2 regions of the Rhodococcus sp. P3_B8 genome follow, and region 1 is predicted to be linked to the other one. Evidence: riboswitches for the same ligand, from Rfam matches in the RefSeq annotation. Region 1 holds a riboswitch; the other holds the start of a gene.
What was found. A riboswitch is a leader RNA that binds a small molecule or an ion and turns the genes downstream of it on or off. The one in region 1 is predicted to bind thiamine pyrophosphate.
Positions count from the first base shown of each region.

Region 2: another riboswitch for thiamine pyrophosphate. It lies ahead of AC1D1G_RS13610 (3-oxoacyl-ACP reductase); the one in region 1 lies ahead of thiC (phosphomethylpyrimidine synthase ThiC).

Region 1 is NZ_JBFUGT010000037.1:37,116-42,424, reverse strand. Features, by position in the region: gene AC1D1G_RS15615 (exodeoxyribonuclease III) at 1-122, shown strand, start outside; gene AC1D1G_RS15610 (hypothetical protein) at 89-766, opposite strand; gene AC1D1G_RS15605 (GNAT family N-acetyltransferase) at 859-1,221, opposite strand; gene AC1D1G_RS15600 (GNAT family N-acetyltransferase) at 1,323-1,709, opposite strand; TPP riboswitch at 1,843-1,950, shown strand; gene thiC (phosphomethylpyrimidine synthase ThiC) at 1,943-3,589, shown strand; gene thiD (bifunctional hydroxymethylpyrimidine kinase/phosphomethylpyrimidine kinase) at 3,600-4,445, shown strand; gene AC1D1G_RS15585 (adenylate/guanylate cyclase domain-containing protein) at 4,478-5,309, opposite strand, start outside.
Region 2 is NZ_JBFUGT010000028.1:72,569-77,877, reverse strand. Features, by position in the region: gene AC1D1G_RS13620 (CitMHS family transporter) at 1-973, opposite strand, end outside; gene AC1D1G_RS13615 (LLM class flavin-dependent oxidoreductase) at 1,094-2,389, opposite strand; gene AC1D1G_RS13610 (3-oxoacyl-ACP reductase) at 2,391-3,155, opposite strand; TPP riboswitch at 3,204-3,308, opposite strand; gene AC1D1G_RS13605 (MarR family winged helix-turn-helix transcriptional regulator) at 3,381-3,833, shown strand; gene AC1D1G_RS13600 (organic hydroperoxide resistance protein) at 3,836-4,258, shown strand; gene AC1D1G_RS13595 (oxidoreductase) at 4,280-5,158, opposite strand; gene AC1D1G_RS13590 (CocE/NonD family hydrolase) at 5,199-5,309, opposite strand, start outside.

The DNA of each region.
Region 1 (5,309 bases):
ACTTCGTGCTGGGTTCGCCCGCCCTCGCCGGCCGCGTCGACAAGGCCGAGATCGACCGCAACGAACGCAAGGGCAAGGGCGCCAGCGATCATGCGCCGGTCATCGTCGACCTCGGCGACTGAGAACGCAGCACACCGAGCGCCACAACCGCGCACCCGAATCCGATGAGCACTCCGTGCCCGATGCGCAGTGGGGCGTCGACGTAGAACTGCGGGATGAACAGCGCGAACCCCACTGCCATCGGGATCCCCGCCCACCCGGCGAGTAGCCGGGACCGGGCGATCGCCACGGCGGCAGCGGCTGCGCCGACCGCGACGAGGAGCAGACCGGTGGCGAACAGCGTCGCCTGCGCCGCCCCCATCCGCACGCTTTCGGTGAGGGTTGTGACCGCATTCTCGTCGAGGTCGCTGCCGCCCAGGGCGTGCAGCGCGAACGTTTCGGCCCCGTAATAGGGCAGCGTCAGCCCTGTCCCGATCCACGACGCCGCCACCGCGACCACCGCCGCCCGTTCACCGCCCGTCCCTTTCAGCAGTCCGCTGAGCGCGACGAGCGCAAGCCCGAACGCGATGAATCCGCCGACCGCGGCGAGGTGTGCGACGAGCCACGACGGTGAGGCGAACTCGGCCCGCCCGTCCGGCGCCCCGCCCGCTGCGTAGGGACGCACTAAGGGGTACACGACGAACAGGACGCCGGCGAGGGCGAACAGCGCCGCGGCGCAGATCCGTGCGACCCCGGTACGACTCTCGATCCGATCCGACACGGTCATGACGACTCCTCCATTGTGAGCACCGCTCTCTATGTAGAGCAGTATTCACAGCAAAGTCGCAGATGGCAAGAGCAGTGCTCTCGCGAGTGGGGCTACTCGGCAACCAGGACGTCGAGGTGCTCAGGATTTAGCGCCAAGTAGCGCTGGACATACGTGCAGATGGGACGCACTTTCCAGCCGCGCCGACGCGCCGAGCCGAGCGCCTCGCCCACGAGGACCGCGGCCAGCCCGCGCCCACCGAACTCTTCCTTGACGACCGTGTGCATGAACGCGACCACCTCGCCCGGCTTCGCGGTGAATCCGGGAATGTCGTCCTCGTCCCGGTAGCCGAGGATGCCGACCAACTCGTCCCCCAGCCACAGATCGAATCGTTCATGGGCAGGGTTGTCGAGCACGCGAGCATCAGCGGCCGTGATGTTCCCCGACGACTCGGAACTGTTCGAAATGTGATCCATGCCACTCATGGAATCAGTAAGGCGGCATCCTCGCGAGCGGAATCGCCGCTCCCGGAACCGTTTCGTTGCCGACGAGTGCCCGATTCGTGGTCCGACCGCAGTCAGCCATCCACCGGAACGACGAGGTCGCGGTACTCGGGATGCGCCGAAACGAAGCGCTGCACGTACGTGCACACGGGCCGGACCTTCCAGCCGTACCCGCGGGCGAGGTCGAGGGAGCGACCCACCATGAGGGCGGCGAGTCCGCGGTGGCCGAAGTCCTCCACGATCACGGTGTGCATGAACGAGACCACGGGCCCCTGCCGCCCTCGACTCTTCGGGCCCGGCGGCCGAGCGGCCACCACGCCCACGCCGGCACCGGCGCCGGGCGGGGTGTCCGCGAGGTCGAAATACCCGAGGATCCCGACGAGGTCACCACTCAGGCGTAGCTCGAATCGGTTCTGATCGGCGTTGTCGATCACGTCCACAACCTGCGCGTCTGTCAGCATGGCTATCTCCTGGGGGTATGTGTCGTAATCGAAATGTGATGTTCATCACCCTTTATACCGATGCCGGGAACCGCTGTCCAAGTTTCACCCGAATGATTGCTCACAGAGATCTCGGTTACAGTTTGTGTGACAACTACACATCCACGGGGGCTCGCACCAGCGGGCTGAGAGGACGGCTAGGGCCGTCGACCGTCGAACCTGTCCGGGTAATGCCGGCGTAGGGAGCATCATCGATGAGCACACACGTATCTACAGCCACGTCCGTCACCACGGGACCGATCGAGGGCAGCACCAAGCAGTACCTGCTGTCGGGCGACGACATCCGGGTGCCGGTCCGGCGCGTACACCTCACCAACGGTGAACACCTCGACGTGTACGACACGTCGGGTCCGTACACCGACGCGGACGCCACGATCGACCTGGAAGCGGGATTGCCGCATCTGCGCGCACCGTGGATCGCCGGCCGGGAGGGCACCCAACTCGACGCCGCTCGCGCCGGCGTCGTCACCGCCGAGATGCAGTATTGCGCTGCACGCGAGGGTGTTTCACCCGAGACGGTGCGCACCGAGGTCGCGACGGGACGCGCCGTGATCCCGGCCAACCGCTGCCATCCCGAACTCGAGCCGATGATCATCGGCAAGGCGTTCGCGGTGAAGATCAACGCGAACATCGGCAACAGCGCGGTCACGTCGTCGATCGCGGAAGAGGTCGAGAAGATGGTGTGGGCGACGCGGTGGGGTGCAGACACCATCATGGACCTGTCCACCGGCAAGAACATCCACGAGACACGGGAATGGATCCTGCGCAATTCGCCCGTGCCCGTGGGAACCGTGCCGATCTACCAGGCGCTCGAAAAGGTCGGCGGCGACCCGACCGCGCTCACATGGGAGATCTACCGCAACACCGTGATCGAACAGTGCGAGCAGGGCGTCGACTACATGACGGTCCACGCCGGTGTACTGCTTCGCTACATCCCACTGACCGCGCGCCGCGTCACCGGCATCGTCTCCCGCGGTGGGTCGATCATGGCCGCCTGGTGTCTGGCCCATCACCGGGAATCGTTCCTGTACACCCACTTCGACGAACTGTGCGAGATCCTCCACCGCTACGACGTCACGTTCTCGCTCGGTGACGGCCTGCGTCCCGGCTCCATCGCGGACGCCAACGACGAAGCCCAGTTCGCGGAACTGCGCACCCTCGGCGAGCTCACGAGGATCGCCAAATCCCATGGGGTGCAGGTGATGATCGAAGGCCCCGGGCACGTCCCGATGCACAAGATCGTGGAGAACGTGCGCCTCGAGGAAGAGTTGTGCGAGGAGGCGCCGTTCTACACGCTCGGGCCGCTCGCCACCGACATCGCGCCGGCGTACGACCACATCACGTCCGCGATCGGCGCGGCGATGATCGCGCAGGCCGGCACCGCGATGCTCTGCTACGTGACACCCAAGGAACACCTGGGACTGCCGAATCGGGACGACGTCAAGACCGGGGTCATCACGTACAAGATCGCGGCGCACGCGGCGGATCTCGCGAAGCAGCATCCGCGGGCGCAGGAGCGGGACGACGCGCTGTCGAAGGCCCGGTTCGAATTCCGCTGGCACGACCAGTTCGCGCTGTCCCTCGACCCGGATACCGCGCGGGAGTTCCACGACGAGACGCTGCCCGCCGAGCCGGCAAAGACGGCCCACTTCTGCTCGATGTGCGGCCCGAAGTTCTGTTCGATGCGGATCTCCGCCGACGTGCGCGAGTACGCACAGCAACATGGACTCGATTCGGTCGAAGCCATCGAGGCGGGCATGGCCGAGAAGTCGAGCGAGTTCGTCGACGCAGGTGGTCGCGTGTATCTGCCCGTCGAGTCCGTCACCTCAGAGAATCGGTAAGGTCCCCTTCGTGAAGCTGCTGCCCCTGACCCCCGACGGCCAGACCCCCGTCCGAGTCCTCACCATCGCAGGCACCGATTCCGGCGGTGGCGCCGGGATCCAGGCCGACTCGCGGACGATGGCGCTGTGCGGCGTCCACGCATGCGTCGCGGTCGCCGCGGTGACGGTGCAGAACTCGGTGGGCGTCAGCGGTTTCCACGAGATTCCGCCGGAGACGGTGGCCGCGCAGGTGCGGTGCGTCGTCGACGACATCGGGGTCGGGGCAGCGAAGACGGGCATGCTGGCGTCGACGGCCATCATCGAGGCCGTCGCCGCCGTGTGCACCGAGGTCGGGATCGGCCGCGACCTACCGGTCCCGCTGGTCGTGGACCCGGTGTGCGCGTCGATGCACGGCGATCCGCTCCTGCACGCCGAGGCGCTGGACGCCGTGCGGAACACGCTGATCCCGATCGCCACGGTGGTCACCCCGAACCTCGACGAGATCCGGTTGATCACCGGCATCGAGGTGGTGGACGACGCGACCGCACGCCGCGCCGCCGAAGCGCTGCACGCGCTCGGGGCGCAGTGGTCGATCGTGAAGGGCGGGCATCTCCGGACGTCGGCGTCGAGCACCGATCTGCTGTTCGACGGCGACAGGTTCCTCGAGTTCAGCAGTCCCCGCATCGACACCGGCAACGACCACGGCGGCGGTGACACCCTCGCGGCCGCCATCGCGAGCGCGCTCGCCCACGGGTGGTCCGTGCCCGATGCGGTGGCGTTCGGTAAGGAATGGGTCACCAAGTGCCTGGAGGCGTCGTACGACCTGGGTGCCGGTCACGGCCCCGTCTCTCCACTGTGGCGACTCCGTCACCCGTGAGTACTTATTAACGTCCGGCGGTTGAGAAGTACTCACGGGCGGCGGAGCCGCAACCGCCAGATACCGAGGTCGGAGGGCACCCCGCTCGGCGCGGGGGCGAAGAAGGCGCGTCGCCACGGTTTGACGCCGACACCCAGTTCGTCGAGGGTGCCCGGCTGCAGACTCTCCAGCGTGGCGGACGACGCCATCACGTTGCCGTCGCCGCCCAGTTCCATCATGCGTGCCGCGATCGTCACGTCCACGCCGAGCCAGTCGCTGCCGATCTGCCGGGGCACCCCGGTGTGCATGCCGACGCGCATCCGGGGGCGGTAGCCGTCCACCTCCACCTCCGCGAGCGCCTCCTGCGCGGCGAAGACGGCGTCGATCGCGCGGTCCGGGCTGGGGAAGACGGCCATCACGCCGTCCCCCAGGCGTTTCACCACGTGTCCTCCGCGGTCGACGATGGGGGTCTCGACGGCTCGGGCGACGTCACGCAGCAGGGCGAGGGTGGCGCTGTCACCGGCGGGCAGCGACCAACTGGAGAACCCGACGAGGTCGGTGAACACGATGGTCACTTCCTGCGTTCCCCGGCCGCGTCCGGTGCGCTCGAGCAGCGCCTGCCACACCTGCAGCGCGCCGAGGCTCATCTCGCGGGACGCGCCCGGCTGGTGGTCGAGGAAGCGATCGGCGACGCGGGCGATGGCCCGTGCGCTGCCGGGGCCTGCCGTCGACAGTGGATCGCCGAACGCCGGATCGCCGGGTAGCGCACGACGAACCCTCCGCAGCCCTTCGATCAGCTGTGGCTGCCGGTTCACCGATCCCATCCAGCCCAGAACCTTGTCGCCTCGTTTCGGTGTCTGCGCAGCGTCGAGTTCGGCACTGTCC
Region 2 (5,309 bases), on a different contig from region 1:
CGATGCTCGACGAGTGGCGGGTGATCGCTTCCTGCTGTTCCTTGACCCGCGGGAAGTTCACCGTCAGCGCGATCGATGCGGCCACCATGAACAGGACCGGAATCGGCAGTACGTCCATCACGAGCACGACGAGGAGCGCCACGGTCACGAGCGCGTTGAACCACAGCAGCTTCGGGCGCAGCGTGGGCCGCTCGGGGTCGAGACCGTCGACGAAGCCCTGGCCGTCGTCCGATCCGGCGTCGCCGGAGCCGCCACCGGTTCGGGGTGCGTCACCGTTGCCACCGGAGCCGGAGCCGGTCGCGGACCGCCGGAGGCCGGAGCCCGCGGAGACGAGGAGGCGCTCGTCGGTGAGTTCGAGCGTGCCGATGCGGCGGCGTTCGCTGTAGCCCAGTTGCACGGCGAACAGCAGCACGACGAGCAGTCCGACCACCAGTGACGGGATCATCGGGACGAACACGTCCGACGGCGAGATACCCAGCGCAGCGGCGGCTCGGACCGTCGGTCCGCCCCAGGGGACGATGTTCATCGCGCCGTTCGCCAGGCCGGCGACCACCGTGAGGACCACGGGGCTGACCTTCAGCTTCATGTACAGCGGCAACAGCGCGGACGTCACAATGATGAATGTCGTGGATCCGTCACCGTCCAGCGACACCACCATCGCGAGCACCGCGGTGCCGACGACGAGCCGCATGGGGTCGTTGCGGACGAGCCGGAGGATGAGTTTCACCAGCGGGTCGAACAGGCCGACGTCGATCATGATTCCGAAGAAGATGATCGCGAAGAACAGCAACGCGGCCGTCGGTGCCAGCGCCTTGATTCCGTCGGTGATCATGTCGCCGATGCCGAGGCCCGCTCCGGCCGCGATCCCGAATGCGACTGGGACGGCGATCAACCCGACCACGGGAGTGGCCCGTTTGGACATGATCAAGAACATGAACACGGCCACCATCAGAAAGCCGAGTGCTACCAGCATTGCCACTCCTCGTCCGAACTCGCGTCGTGGTGTGATCGCGATAACAGCCAGTGTCGGGGGGAGGGACGCTCACAGTCACTGTTGCGTACTTAGAGAAGGTTGTGTTCTTTGTGGTGGCAACTACGGGCGCCCCCGGAGATGGTCGCGCAGAGTCTCTGTCTCATACTCCGCGCGGAACAGCCCACGCTTCTGCAGGACGGGGATCACCTCGTCGACGAAGTCTGCGAGGCCGTTCGGGTAGAGCGGCGGCATCAGGTTGAAGCCGTCGGCCCCGCCGCGGCGGAACCACGTTTCGATCTCGTCGGCGATCGATTCCGGGGTTCCGATCATGGTGCAGTGGCCACCGCCGGCCGCCAACGTGCCCAGCAGCGACCGCACGGTGGGACGGTCCTTCTCGATGATCCGCAGGATCGTGTCGTACCGGCCCTGCGGCCCGGTGAACTCCGACAGCGGCGGCAGCGCGGGAACGGGAGCGTCCAGTTCCCAGACACTGCAGTCCTGCTGGACGAACATCGACAACTGCGCCAGAGACTGTTCGACGGGCAGGAGCGCGTCGAGTTCCGCCTTCTTCCGCCGGGCCTCCTCGGTGGTCGAACCGACATAGGTCACGAGACCGGGCATCACGGTCACCGCGTCGGCGTCGCGGCCCGCCGCGCGGATGCGCCGCTTCACGTCGTCGTAGTAGCTCTGCGCGGCCGTGAGGTCGTAGGCGACGGCGTAGATGCCCTCGGCGCACCGGGCGGCCAGGTCGCGGCCCTGATCGGACGCGCCCGCCTGGAACAGCACGGGACGACCCTGCGGCGAGTGCGGCACGTTCAGCGGACCGTCCACGAGGAAATGCTTTCCCCGATGCTCGACCGGCTTCACCTTGGCCGGGTCCGCGAAGATGCCGTCCCGGTCGAGCACGAGCGCGTCGGGCGCCCACGAATCCCACAGGGCGAGTGCCACGTCGACGAATTCTGCGGCACGCGAATAGCGTTCGTCGTGCGGCGGCATCTCCTCGAGCCCGTGGTTGCGCGCTTCGGCGTCGAACATCGACGTCACCACGTTCCAGCCGGCGCGGCCGCCGCTGATGTGGTCGAGCGACGCCAGCATCCGGGCGGCGTGGAACGGTGTGTAGAACGTGGTGGACACCGTCGTCACCAGTCCGACCCGCTCCGTCGCCCGCGCCATCGCGGACAGCGCGGTGAGCGGTTCCAGGAACCACATGCCTCCGGACGCGGGGTCGCGCACCGAATGCCCGTCCGCGAAGAACACCGCGTCGAGGCAGCCCCGCTCCGCGGTCTGCGCCAACTCCTCGTAGTAGGCGATGTCGCAGAGTCGCTCCACCTGGGACGAGGGGTGCCGCCACGCGGCGCCGTGGTGCCCGCAGCTGTAGAGGAATGCGTTGAAGTGCAGTTGCCGGACGTCGGTCATGTCAGTCCTTGACCAGTCCGCCGTCGACGACGAGGTTCTGGCCGGTCACCGACCGCGACCACGGGGACGCGAAGAACAGCACCGCGTCGGCGAATTCGTCCGGGGTGGTGACGCGCTGCAGCGGGGTGCTCGCCGCGATGAGGTCGAATACCTCGTCGGGAGTGGCGGCGCTCGCGTCGGTGGTGCGGAGCAGCCCGCCCGAGACCATGTTGACGGTGATGCCGTCGGGACCGAGGTCGGCGGCGAGGGTGCGGGTCAGCGACAGCGCGGCGGCCTTGGCGGCCGTGTAGTCGTGGTACGGGACGACGGGGTTCTGGAACAGGTTGGTGCCGATGTTCACGATCCGGCCGAACCCGAGCGAACGCATGCCCGGCAGCGCGGCCTGCGTCGTGTGCAGCGTCGCCTTCACGCTGCCACGCAGCTGCGAGTCGAAGGACTCCCACGTGATGACGTCCGCCTTGTCGCGTGCGTCGCCGTTGAAGGAGAAGTCGGCGAGCGCGTTGTTGATCACCGTGGTCACCGGGGAGCCGAAGTGCTCCGCCGCCGCGGAGAACAGGGCGGCCACCTGTCCGGCATCGGTGACGTCGGCCCGGAGCGCGACCGCACGGTCCGCGCCCAGGGAGGCCGCGAGTTCTTCGGCCGCGTCCCGGCTGTTCCGGTAGTTCACGATCACCCGCGCGTTCTGCGCCGCGAACGACCGCACGATGGCGGCGCCGAGGCCCCGCCCACCGCCGGTCACCAGGACGATCTGCTTGTCGAGCTGCATGCTGTCACCTTCCGTTCGGTCGGCGACGAGACATCGGATGAGCGCATACGGGCGTCTCCGCGACATCCCTTCGCCGGCATTACCCAGTTCAGGTTCGACGGGTCTGTTCTCAGCCGTCCGGCTCGTCGCCGGGCAGCACCCCGTGTCACTGGCCAACAGTGTAAGCGCAATCACCGATTCCAGTTCTTGGTTGTGCACAACCTAGTTGTGTGCAACTATTCAGTGGTGACCGACAACCTCACCCTCGACCGCCAGGTGTGCTTCGCCCTGTACTCGGCTTCCCGGGCCATGACGGCGAGATACCGGTCGATGCTCGACTCGCTGGGAGTGACCTACCCGCAGTACCTCGTGCTGTTGGTGCTCTGGGAACGGGACGGCCGCGGAGTACGTGAGATCTGCGACGCCCTCGACCTCGACACCGGCACGCTGTCTCCACTGCTCAAGCGGCTCGAAACCCTGGGCCTGGTCGAACGCCGGCGCTCCTCGGCCGACGAGCGCCGGGTCGGGATCCATCTCACCGAGAAGGGTGCGGCCCTCCGCGCCGCCGCGGAGGGCATCCCCGCCGAACTCGCCGACTCGACGGGAATGGAGATCGACGAACTCGTCGCCCTCCGGGACACCCTGTCGCGGCTCACCGAGTCACTTCACAGCTTCACCACCCCTACAGGAGAGAAGTAACCATGAAGATCGTCTACACCGCCGAAGCCCTCGCGACCGGAGAAGGCCGCAACGGCCACGCTCGCACGTCCGACGGCAAGCTCGACCTGAACCTCGCGATCCCCACCGAGATGGGCGGGTCCGGCGACGGCACCAACCCCGAGCAGCTGTTCGCCGCCGGATACGCGGCCTGCTTCCACTCCGCGCTCCAGTTGGTCGGCCGTCAGGCGAAGGCGAACGTCGCCGACTCGGCCGTCGGCGCCCGCGTCGGCATCGGCCCGACGGACAGCGGCGGATTCGGTCTCGCCGTCACTCTCGAGGTTTCCCTGCCCCACCTGCCCCGCGCCGAGGCGCTCGAGTTGACCGAGAAGGCACACCAGGTGTGCCCCTACTCCAACGCCACCCGCGGCAACATCGACGTCACCCTCGAGGTCACCGAAGACTGAGCAACCCTGACGGGCGTCGCGTCACCCGAACGTGAACTCGACGCCCGTCAGGTCCTCCGACAGCGCCCACAGCGCCCGCGCGGTGTGCTCGTCCCGCGACTTCTTGTTGGAGCCCACCACCTTCGGATGGCCACGCTGCTCGAACAGGCCGTCCGGCCCGATGTAGCTGCCACCGATCACGTCGGATGCCGTTGCCGCGTACAGCATCGGCAGCGCCCCCATCTCCGCCGACTGCGCGAAGATCCGGTTGCCGACGGCCATCAGCTTGTCCTGCACCGACTCGGTGTGGGCCTGCAGATTGGTCGATGCGTAACCGGGGTGCGCGGCCACCGCTTTGACGGGTGACCCCGCCGCGGACAGCCTGCGCTGCAATTCGTACGTGAACAGCAGATTCGCGAGTTTCGACTGCCCGTAGGCGCTCCAGCGGTTGTACTTGCGGCGTTCCCAGTTGAGGTCGTCGAGGTGAACCGTTCCCGCCTGATGTGCCGCACTCGACATCGTGGCGACCCGATCGGTGATCTTGTCGAGCAGCAGGCCGGTCAACGCGAAGTGCCCGAGATGGTTTGTGCCGATCTGCATTTCGAATCCGTCGGCGGTCGTGCGCTGCGGAACCGCCATCACGCCGGCGTTGTTCACGAGCACGTCGACGGACTCGACGCCGGCGGCGAACTCGCGCACCGAGGCGAGGGCGGACAGATCGAGGCGGCGCACCTCGGCGTTGTCACCGATCGACCGTGCGACGACCTCCCCCTTGTGGGTGTTACGGCAGGCCAGCACGACGTGCGCCCCCGCCTTGCCCAGGGCCCGCGCGGCCACCTCCCCCAGACCACTGTTGGCGCCCGTGACGACGAACGTGCGGCCGCTCTGATCGACGATGTCCGAAGCTGTCCACTTGGTCATGGCGTCAACCCTACGGATCTCGGGAGTTGGCGTGAACGTTTCACCACGCCTGCGCTCCGACCAGCGGCAGATTGAGGAAACTCGGCCGATCCGGGGACAACGCGACGTGCTGCGGCTTCAGTTGGCTGTCGGCCAGAATCGGTCCGAGCGG